Regions from separate parts of the Streptomyces sp. NPDC059452 genome, predicted to be linked through region 2. Evidence: riboswitches for the same ligand, from Rfam matches in the RefSeq annotation. Region 2 holds a riboswitch; the other holds the start of a gene.

Region 1 (5,273 bases), on a different contig from region 2:
GCCGTGTGCAGGGTCATCAGCGTGATGACGCCGGAGCCGTCCTCGTCCTCGTCGGGGATCTGGTCCGAGTCGGCGACCAGCGCGACCTTCTCCAGGAACTCCGCGAGCGTGCCCGCGCCCTCCTCCTCGCCGCGCTCCTGCTCGAATTCGAGGGCGACGGCGGCGAGCTCCTGAAGGTTCTCGATACGGGTCTCGTCCTGCGGGTCCGTGGACGCCTGGAGCTCGGCGAGATAGCCCGTACGCTCCAGCACCGCTTCCAGCACGACGGCGGGGCCTGCACCGGACTCGACGATCGTGCGGAGCTCCTCCATCAGCGTGTTGAAGCGCTTGACGGCGTTGGAGGAGCGGGCCGCCATGCCGTACGCCTCGTCGACGCGGCGCAGCGCCTGCGGGAAGGAGATCTTCTCGCGCATCGACAGGGCGTCGATCATGGCCTCGGCCCGGTCGCCGATACCGCGCTTGGGCACATTGAGGATGCGGCGCAGCGGGACGGTGTCCTCGGGGTTGGCGAGGACCCGGAGGTAGGCCAGGACGTCCCGGACCTCCTTGCGCTCGTAGAAGCGCACACCGCCGACGACCTTGTAGGGCAGGCCGACGCGGATGAAGATCTCTTCGAAGACGCGGGACTGGGCGTTGGTCCGGTAGAAGACGGCGACATCGCCCGCCTTGGCGTCGCCCTTGTCGGTGAGCCGGTCGATCTCGTCGGCGACGAACTGGGCCTCGTCGTGCTCGGTGTCGGCCACATAGCCGGTGATGCGGGCGCCGCTGCCGGCGTTGGTCCACAGGTTCTTGGGGCGGCGGCTCTCGTTGCGCTCGATGACCGCGTTGGCGGCGGAGAGGATCGTCTGCGTGGAGCGGTAGTTCTGCTCCAGGAGGATCGTCTTCGCGTCCGGGTAGTCCTCCTCGAACTGGAGGATGTTGCGGATGGTCGCGCCCCGGAAGGCGTAGATGGACTGGTCCGCGTCACCGACGACACACAGCTCGGCGGGGGCGTCGGCGGCCTCTCCGGAGGGACCGACCAGCTCCCGTACCAGCGTGTACTGGGCGTGGTTGGTGTCCTGGTACTCGTCGACCAGGACATGGCGGAAGCGGCGGCGGTAGTGCTCGGCGACATCCGGGAAGGCCTGGAGGAGGTGGACCGTCGTCATGATGATGTCGTCGAAGTCCAGCGCGTTGGCCTCGCGCAGACGGGCCTGGTAGAGCGCGTACGCCTGGGCCAGGGTCTTCTCGAAGCCGTCGGCCGCCTGTCCGGCGAAGGTCTCCTCGTCGATGAGCTCGTTCTTGAGGTTGGAGACCTTGGCGGTGAAGGACTTCGGCGGATAGCGCTTGGGGTCCAGGTCGAGATCGCGGCAGACCAGGGCCATCAGGCGCTTGGAGTCGGCGGCGTCGTAGATCGAGAACGACGAGGTGAAGCCGAGCTTCTTCGACTCGCGGCGCAGGATGCGGACGCACGCGCTGTGGAAGGTCATGACCCACATGGCGTTGGCGCGCGGGCCCACCAGCTGCTCCACGCGCTCCTTCATCTCGCCCGCGGCCTTGTTGGTGAAGGTGATCGCGAGGATCTGCCCCGGGTGCACCCCGCGCTCGGCCAGCAGGTGGGCGATGCGGTGGGTCAGCACCCGGGTCTTGCCGGAGCCTGCCCCGGCGACGATGAGCAGCGGGGACCCGGCGTGCACGACGGCGGCGCGCTGCTCGGTGTTCAGCCCGTCGAGCAGCGCGGCGGAGTCGATGACCGGGCGCGGGTGGCCGTCCCGGTAATACCCGTCCCGGGGCGGCGGGGGCGCGTCGAAGACGCCCTCGAAGAGACCCTCCGGCACCGCTTCGGGTGCGTGGTCCTCGGGGGGCGGCGGCGGGCCGTCCTCCGCGGACTGGAGGCCGGTCAGGAAACTGTCGTCAAAGAGGCTGCTCATCGCCATCCGAGTCTAGGGGGCGGGACTGACAACGTTCGGCCGAAGTCCGGAAGGCGATGTCCACACCCGTACGCACGGAGAGCGGACGTCCACGTTCCGTGAAGAAGGGCCCGGTCGGAGGGGGTGCCGGGGGGCCCGATCCGAAAAGGTCACGAAAATGTATCGGGCATATCGCTCATCCTCCTTCCCAGCGGCGGGGCCGGTTGGCTAGCGTGCTCGATCAGGTGATCCGTAGCTCCCTGGGGCGAACCGCGCCTCACGGTCACCTCTGCCGAATCCGCGCTGCCCTCCCGGCAGTTCGGAACCGGGGACCCACACGCGTAAACCGGGGTGAATCGGTCCGTACCCTCCCATCCGGACCGTAGGACAGCCTTCCGTTCCGTCCGAACCCGACAGCTAACCCGGTAGGCGGTCCACGGAAGGAGATGCCGGTCTTGGCATCGCATCGCAAGCCACGCACGAAGGTGCGCACCACCACCCCCGCCGTCGGGTTCACGACGGCCGCGCTGGCCTCGGTGACGCTGCTCTCCACGCAGAGCGCGACCGCCGCCCCCGCGGAGCCGAAGCCCGCCGTGGAGGACGTACAGAAGAAGGTCGACGAGCTCTACCGGCAGGCGGGCAGCGCCACCCAGCGGTACAACCGGGCGAAGGCCGCCTCCACGGCCCAGCGCACCAAGGTCGACACGCTGCTCTCCGACGTGGCGAAGCGGACCGAGAAGATCAACGAGGCGCGCCGGGCGCTGGGGTCCTACGCGGCCGCGCAGTACCGCACCGGCGGCATCGCGCCCACCGCGACCTTCTTCCTGGCGGACGACCCCCAGTCGTACTTCGACCAGAACCAGGTGATGAGCCGGGCGACGGAACGGCAGCAGAAGGCGGTCGACGACTTCCGTACGCAGCAGGCGGCGGCGTCGAAGAAGCGTGCGGAGGCCGTGCGGAGCCTGGAGGCGCTCACCGAGACGCAGGCCACGCTCCGCTCCAGCAAGCGGAGCGTGCAGACCAAGCTCACCGAGGCCCGGACCCTGCTCTCGAAGCTGACCGCCGAGGAGAAGGCGCGGCTGGCGGAGCTGGAGCGCAAGAAGGAGGCCGAGGCCAGGAAGAAGGCGGAGAAGCTGGCCCTCCGGCAGGCAGCCGAGAAGAAGGAGCGCGAGGAGGCGGAGAAGAAGGCCCGCGAGGAGGCCGCGAAGGAGTCCGGCGGGGACAACGACTCCGGTTCCGGTTCCGGCAGCGGTACGGGGACGAGCCCGGGTGCCGGTACGGGAACGGGTACGGGTGCCGGGGCGGGCAGCGGCTACGCGGCCAAGGCCGAGCAGGTGCTGGCCTTCGCCCGCGCCCAGATCGGCAAGCCGTACGTGTGGGGGGCCTCGGGCCCGTCCTCGTACGACTGCTCGGGGCTGACCCAGGCGGCGTGGCGGGAGGCGGGGGTGACACTGCCCCGGACCACCTGGGACCAGGTGAAGGTGGGCACCCGGGTCGCGACCTCGGACCTTCAGCCCGGGGACCTGGTCTTCTTCTACGACGACATCAGCCACGTCGGCATCTACAAGGGCGACGGGATGATGATCCACGCCCCGAAGCCGGGGACGAACGTGCGCGAGGAGTCGATCTACTCCATGCCGATCTACGGGAGCGTGCGCCCGGCGTAGGGCAGTGCGGGGTGGTGTAGGGACTCAATAGATCTGTCGGATTCTCAACGTTCTGTCGTCAACTTGTCGTTTCCGACACGCTGTTGAGAATTGCTCTGCCGAGTGATTGTAGGGCCCTGGAGCATCTCCAGGGCCCGTTCACGCATGGTACGCCGCAGCCGTTGGGCATCCTCGCCCGAGATCACGATCAGTGGTCACTTGATTGCGTACAGCGGGGGTGGCGGTGGCAGATCATTTGTCTCGTGCGGTGATTCCGGGTGCCGACGTGGTCCAGGTGCGGTACCGGCAGGCGGACGGAGAGTTCACGGAGACGACGTTGGACCGGCTCATGGCCACGGAGGTAGTAGCCGGACTGCCAGTGCGAGATTTCCGCTGGTACAAGGGGCGTCGGCACTACTCCGGCTGGTATCACTCAGTGACGGGCGATCGGCTGGTGGCCTATGAGAGCCGCCTGGAGCTCGCGAGGATCTTGCTGGCGGACTTCGCCCGAGACGTGGTGGGGATTGCTGCTCAGCCCTTCCTGGTGACCGGGGATGACGGCGTCCGCCGACGCCGCCATGTCCCTGATCTTCTCCTGGTACACGCCGATGGGCTGGTGACCGTGGTGGATGTCAAGGCTCCGCAGCGCATCAAGGACCCGGATGTCGTCACCCAGTTCGCGTGGATGAAAGGGCTCTGTTCGTTGCGAGGCTGGGTTTTCGAGGCCTGGACGGGCACCAAGCCGGTCGTCATGGAGAACGTCCGGTTCCTGGCCGGCTATCGGCGGCGGCAGGTCGTCGAGTCGCGGCTGTTCCCCGAAGTGCTGGAGGCCGCACGGGTGCAGGGCACCATCGGCGGCATCGAGAAGGCTCTGTCCCGTCGGCACCTCGCGGATGCGGTCCGCCCGGCTCTGCTTCATCTGGTGTGGACGGGTGCTCTGTCAGCTGACCTTTCGGATCCCCTGAGTTCGCAGACTTCGGTTCGCCTCGCTGGTGAGGGAGGCAACGGCTGATGGGTGGACACGCGGTCACCGTATTTCCCGGCTCGCAGCTGGCATTCTGCGGCGAGGTTGTCGAGGTCGTGGAGTTCAGCCATCGGGGCGTGACCATCCGCAACGTGCGAACCGGCGAATTCTCCACGGTTTCGGTGGGCCGCCTGGCTGCGGATGCCCAGATGCGGAACGAGGGTCTGCCCGGACCGGGCGACAGCGCCGGCCTGCTGCTGGCTTCGTTGTCCCGGCAGCAGCGAGACGCGCTCAGTGAGCGGGCCGGGCACATTCGTGAGGTTTTGACCGGCTACCGGGCGGGTTTCGCGGAAGGTGCTCTGCCGGGTGAGCCCCGGGAGGAGTTCACGGGCGACAGGTCGTTGCCGCAGAGGGTCGCGTCCAAGGCGACCGAGCTGCGGGTCGCGGTTCGGAGCGTGGAGCGCTGGACTGCCGCCTATCAGGGCGGCGGCGAGGCCGCGCTGGTGGATTCCCGGTTGCTCAAAAGGAGAGGGTCACGGGTCGATCCGCGTTGGGACGAAGCGGTCCGTGCGGTCCTGGCCGAGTACGTCACCGCATCGACACCAACCCGTTCCGCGGTGCTCAAGCGGGTCGAGGCCTGGCTGGAGGAGGTGCACGGGAGCCAGACGGTGCCGTTGCCGTCCCAGGCGACGGCTTACCGGCGGCTGGCGGTGCTGAGCAAGGGCACGAACGCGGTGTCGGGCAGCGCGAAGGCGAGGCGGTCGATCGCGGAGC
Region 2 (5,273 bases):
CATGACGTTGCCGTTGTCGCCCCAGCCCTTGCCGACCTCGTCGTTGAGGAGGGGCAGGGCTCCGGTGGCCTTCAGTCCGACGAGCAGCTTGCTGGTGCCGACGCTGCCCGCGGCGAAGAAGACCTTGTCCGCCGTGACGGTCTTGGTGAGGGTGGTCCGGCCGGTGGTGTCCAGCTGGTCGATGAGGACCGTGTAGCCGCCGCCGGAGGCCGGGGAGACCGAGGTGACCTGGTGGAGCGGGGTGATGGTCACCCGGCCGGTGGCCCTGATCCGGTCGATGTAGGTCTTCTGGAGTGACTTCTTGCCGTAGTTGTTGCCGTAGAGGATCTCCGCGTCCAGCGCGGACCTGGGGACCGTTCCGGCGGCCTCCTGCTTCATGTAGTCCCAGTCGTACACGGCGGGTACGAAGAGGAACGGGAAGCCGGAGCGCTGCGCGTGCTTCCGGCCGACCCGGGAGTACTGGTAGCAGTCGACGGTGTCGAACCACGCGGGGTCGATGGTGGTGACGCCGAGGCCCGCGTTGGCGCGCGGGTAGTAGGTGCTGTACATCTCCTCGGCGTTGACCGACGGGAGGATGGCGGCGAAGTTCTCCCGCCGGGGCGTGACGGCCATGCCGCCGTTGACCAGCGAGCCGCCGCCGACGCCGCGCCCCTGGTAGACGGTGATACCGGAGAACTCCTCGGCGTCCAGGATGCCGGTGTAGCGGTTGACGTGTCTGTCCAGCGGGAAGCCGAGGAAGTTGCTGAGTGGCTGTCTGGTCCTGGTGCGCAGCCAGAAGGACCGGTCGTCCGGCCTGGTGGTGTTGGCGAAGATCTTGCCGTCCGCGCCGGGGGTGTCCCAGGCCATGCCCATCTCGACCATGTGCACGTCCGTGCCGGCCTGGGCGAGCCGCAGGGCGGCCACGGAGCCGCCGTACCCGGTGCCGACGACCAGTACCGGCACATGGGCACCGGACCCGATCGGCGCCGCTGCCGCGCGGACCGAGGCCCAGGCGGGTGCGGTGGGTCCGGCGAGCGCCGCGACCCCGAGAAGAGAACCTGTTCCAGCGATGAATCTTCGACGGGAGACACCCTTGGATGCGTCATCCCGCAGGGTAGTGTCGGTCATGTGACATACCTCACTCTCGACAGAGTGCAACAGGTTCTACTGTCGATCGCGTGGTAAGGAAAGAGGAACTTGGGGGTAACTTCCCGGCGCGCCCACCACGCCCGAGGGGCCCCGGACCGTGTGGTCCGGGGCCCCTCGGGCTGATGTGCGGGCGGGATCAGTAGGCGCCGAAGACGTTGTCGATCGAGCCGTACCGGTCGGCGGCGTAGTTGCACGCGGCGGTGATGTTGGCGACCGGGTCGTAGCTGTTGGTCGAGGTGCCGGGCACGTGGTACGCCCGGAAGGTCGGGTCGATGACCTGGAGCAGCCCCTTGGAGGGGATGCCCTTGGCGGCGTTGGAGTCCCAGTTGTTGATGGCGTTCGGGTTGCCCGAGGACTCGCGGATGATGTTGCGGTGGATGCCCTCGTAGGTGCCGGGGATGCCGTGCTTGGCCATGACCGCCAGCGACTCCTTGATCCAGCCATCGAGGTCGTTGGTGTACGTGGTGGGGGCGGCGGCCGGGGCGGCCTTGGCGACGGGGGCGGCGGCGCGCTCGGAGCGGTCGGCACGCTCGGCCGTGGCGGCGCGGCCGACGGACGGGGCGGCGGCCTTGGCAGCCTTGCCGGCCTTGGCGTCTGACGGGGCGGCAGCCTTGGCGCCGATGGTCAGCGTGATACCCGGGTGAATGAGGTTCGGGTTCTCACCGATGGCCTTCCGGTTGCCTTCGTACAGCTTCTTCCAGCCGCCGCTGACGGAATGCTCACGGGCGATCTTGGAAAGCGTTTCGCCGGCCACCACGGAATGCTTGGCGGGTGCGGCCTTCGTCACGGAATTCGCCTGGGCGGTCACGGAGACCGGGGCCACCGCCTTTTCGGCGGCAACGGCGTGCGCGGGGGCGGCGGAGGCGGTGGTGGCGCCGAGCACCGGGAGGGCCAGAACGGCTCCACCCGTGGTCACAGCGGCGATGCCACGGCTCAGCGAGACGGACTTGGGACGGCGGTGCTTACCCTGTGCGGGCATGGGGAATTTCCTCTCCGGCGCCTACGAGGTGAGCTGTCGGGTTCAGACGGGAGATGTCTGGCCGCATGGGCATGCGACTTCACCCCTAGCCGTTCCGGATACCGGATCGGCGGCTTACCTGGGTCCCCCGCTCCTGCCGTACGTGAGTGGGTTTCGGATTCCCGGACGGCGGCAGGATTCGGCGTTCCATCCGGATTGGTCGTGACCGTAGGCGAAAAGGGCCGGGCGGAACAAGCCCTGAATTCCTGATCAGCTTTACCCGGAAGATCCAATAAAGGAATTCCCCGCCGCTCCCGTTCCGTCGCGGTGTCAACTTTCTTCGCGCAGAAGGGAACCGAACCCTCCGCATCTACGTCCGCGCCCCCGGAAGTGACGCTCACCACTTCGCGCGGAGGTGGCCGAAATGAGCAGGGTCAAAACATCCCAAGCGCCCCAATAGCCTTTTTATGGAATAGGGGGTGAAAAGACTAAAATCGCCCATACCACCCCACAGAAACGGACTTATCGGACAGTCCCACGGGCCGGGTCCACGGGCCCGCGGGGCGAGGGCTTACCGTGTGGGGTGGAGACTAGTAAGCCAAGCCTTACTTCCGACGTACGCTGTAACCTGCCCGCGTTCGCCCGCCTTAAGGATCACCACGCCATGACACGCCCCGTCCGCGTCGCCATTGTCGGAGCCGGCCCTGCCGGTATCTACGCTGCGGACGCGCTGCTCAAATCCGAGGTCTGCCAGGACCCGGGCGTCTCCATCGACCTCTTCGAGCGCATGCCCGCGCCCTTCGGCCTGATCCGTTACGGCGTGGCCCCCGACCACCCCCGGATCAAGGGCATCGTCAAGGCACTGCACCAGGTGCTGGACAAGCCGCAGATCCGCCTCTTCGGCAACGTCAGCTACCCGAACGACATCGACCTGGACGATCTGCGGTCCTTCTACGACGCGGTGATCTTCTCCACCGGCGCGGAGGCCGACCGGGCGCTCGACATCCCCGGCATCGAGCTGGACGGCTCCTACGGCGCGGCCGAGTTCGTCTCCTGGTACGACGGCCACCCCGAGGTCCCGCGCACCTGGCCGCTCACCGCGGAGAAGGTCGCCGTCCTCGGCGTCGGCAACGTGGCCCTCGACGTGGCCCGGGTCCTGGCCAAGACGGCGGACGAGCTGCTGCCCACCGAGATCCCGGACAACGTGTACCAGGGCCTCAAGGCCAACAAGGCGCTGGAGGTGCATGTGTTCGGGCGGCGTGGCCCGGCGCAGGCCAAGTTCAGCCCGATGGAGCTGCGGGAGCTGGACCACTCCCCCAACATCGAGGTCATCGTCAACCCCGAGGACATCGAGTACGACGAGGGCTCGATCGCCACCCGGCGGGAGAACAAGCAGGCCAACATGGTCGCGCAGACCCTGGAGAACTGGGCGATCCGCGATGTCGGCGACCGCCCGCACAAGCTCTTCCTGCACTTCTTCGAGTCGCCGGTCGAGATCCTCGGCGAGGACGGCAAGGTCGTCGCGCTGCGCACCGAGCGCACCGAGCTCGACGGCACCGGCAACGTCCGGGGCACGGGGAACTTCACCGACTGGGACATGCAGAGCGTCTACCGGGCCGTCGGCTACTACTCGGAGGAGCTGCCCAAGCTCCCCTTCGACGTGGCCTCCGGCACCGTCCCGCACGAGGCGGGCCGCGTCATCGCGGGCGACGAGCACATGGCCTCGGTCTACGTCACGGGCTGGATCAAGCGCGGCCCGATCGGTCTGATCGGGCACACCAAGGGCGACGCCAACGAGACGGTCGCCTGCCTCCTGGAGGACCGCGCCGCCGGCCGTCTGGCCGAGCCGGCGACGCCCGCTCCGGAGGCCGTCGAGGCCTTCCTGGAGAGCCGGAACGTCCGGTACACCACCTGGGAGGGCTGGCACAAGCTGGACGCGCACGAGCAGGCGCTCGGTGCCGCGCAGGGCCGCGAGCGGATCAAGGTCGTGGAGCGCGAGGGCATGCTGGAGGCGTCGGACGCCTTCGTCCCGGCCGAGCGGCCCGCCGAGGCCTGAGCAAGGACCTCGGCCGAGGACGAGGCCGAGGTCTCGGCCTGAGCAGAACCGGTATCCGGTACGGGCCCGGTCGGCACCCGAGAACGGGTTCCGACCGGGCCCGAGGTCTGACCGGCCCCACCGCCCTTCAGGCCGGACCCGGGGCACCCTCCGTGCCGCCGCCACCCGACCCCGGCCCCCGGAACGTTCGCCACAGGTCCGGCGGGGCCGTGTCACGGGGCGGTGGCGGAGGCTTCTCCGGGATGCTCGTCCAGCGGGCGGCGAGCAGCAGCGCGATGTCGTCGGGGCGGTCCGTGGCCTGTCTCGCCTCCCCGATCACCCGGTTCGCCGTCTCGGCCAGCAGGACCGAGCCGACCCCGGCGATGGTGGCGCGCAGCCGTTCGATGCCCTCGTCGATGTCGGTCCCGGGCCGTTCGATGAGGCCGTCGGTGAACAGCGCGAGCATGGCGCCCGGCTCCAGTTGCAGCTCGGTGACCGGATAGGTCGCCTGGCCGTCGATGCCGAGCACGATGCCGCCGGGCAGGTCCAGCACCTCGGTCCGCCCGTCCGGATGCCGGAGCACCGGCTGCGGGTGGCCCGCGCGCACCGCCCGGGCCCGGCCCGTCAGCGGGTCCAGGACGATGTAGCAGCAGCTGGCGAACTGTCCCGGGTCGAGATCGATGAGCAACCGGTTCGTACCGCTCACCACCTCCTGCGGGTCATGGTTGCTGAGGGCGAACGCCCGTACCGCACTGCGCAGTTGCCCCATGGTGGCGGCCGCGGCGACCCCGTGCCCCTGGACGTCGCCGATGACCAGGGCGAGTTCGTCACCGGTCTCGATGACGTCGTACCAGTCGCCGCCCACCTCCATGTCCTGGGTGCCGGAGAGGTAGCGCCCCAGGGTGTCGACCCCCTCGGCCTCCGGCAGCCGGTGCGGGAGCAGGGCGTCCTGAAGTCCCCGGGCGAGGGCCGACTCGCTGTCGTACCGCTGGGCTCGTTGCAGGGCCTGGGCGATGAGGCCGGCGAGCGCGGTCAGGACGGTGCGCTCCTCCGGGCTGAACCCCCGGGGCCGGTCGAAGCCGAGGATGCACGAGCCGACGGGCCGCCCCGAGGCGATCAGCGGCAGGAACGCCCGCGCGCCGACATCGGTCT

The links. Region 2 has a riboswitch for cyclic di-AMP ahead of ACFW9Z_RS26375 (transglycosylase SLT domain-containing protein). Riboswitches for the same ligand answer to the same signal wherever they lie in the genome.
Region 1: linked by a shared signal. The riboswitch ahead of ACFW9Z_RS35035 (NlpC/P60 family protein) and the one ahead of ACFW9Z_RS26375 (transglycosylase SLT domain-containing protein) in region 2 are both predicted to bind cyclic di-AMP.

What each region holds. Positions count from the first base shown of each region.
Region 1 covers NZ_JBHYVE010000049.1:15,715-20,987, forward strand. The annotation lists gene pcrA (DNA helicase PcrA) at 1-1,910, opposite strand, end outside; cyclic di-AMP (ydaO/yuaA leader) riboswitch at 2,170-2,337, shown strand; gene ACFW9Z_RS35035 (NlpC/P60 family protein) at 2,336-3,556, shown strand; gene ACFW9Z_RS35040 (TnsA-like heteromeric transposase endonuclease subunit) at 3,780-4,547, shown strand; gene ACFW9Z_RS35045 (Mu transposase C-terminal domain-containing protein) at 4,547-5,273, shown strand, end outside.
Region 2 covers NZ_JBHYVE010000022.1:57,254-62,526, reverse strand. The annotation lists gene ACFW9Z_RS26380 (GMC oxidoreductase) at 1-1,107, opposite strand, end outside; gene ACFW9Z_RS26375 (transglycosylase SLT domain-containing protein) at 1,265-2,107, opposite strand; cyclic di-AMP (ydaO/yuaA leader) riboswitch at 2,111-2,301, opposite strand; gene ACFW9Z_RS26370 (FAD-dependent oxidoreductase) at 2,751-4,142, shown strand; gene ACFW9Z_RS26365 (SpoIIE family protein phosphatase) at 4,270-5,273, opposite strand, start outside.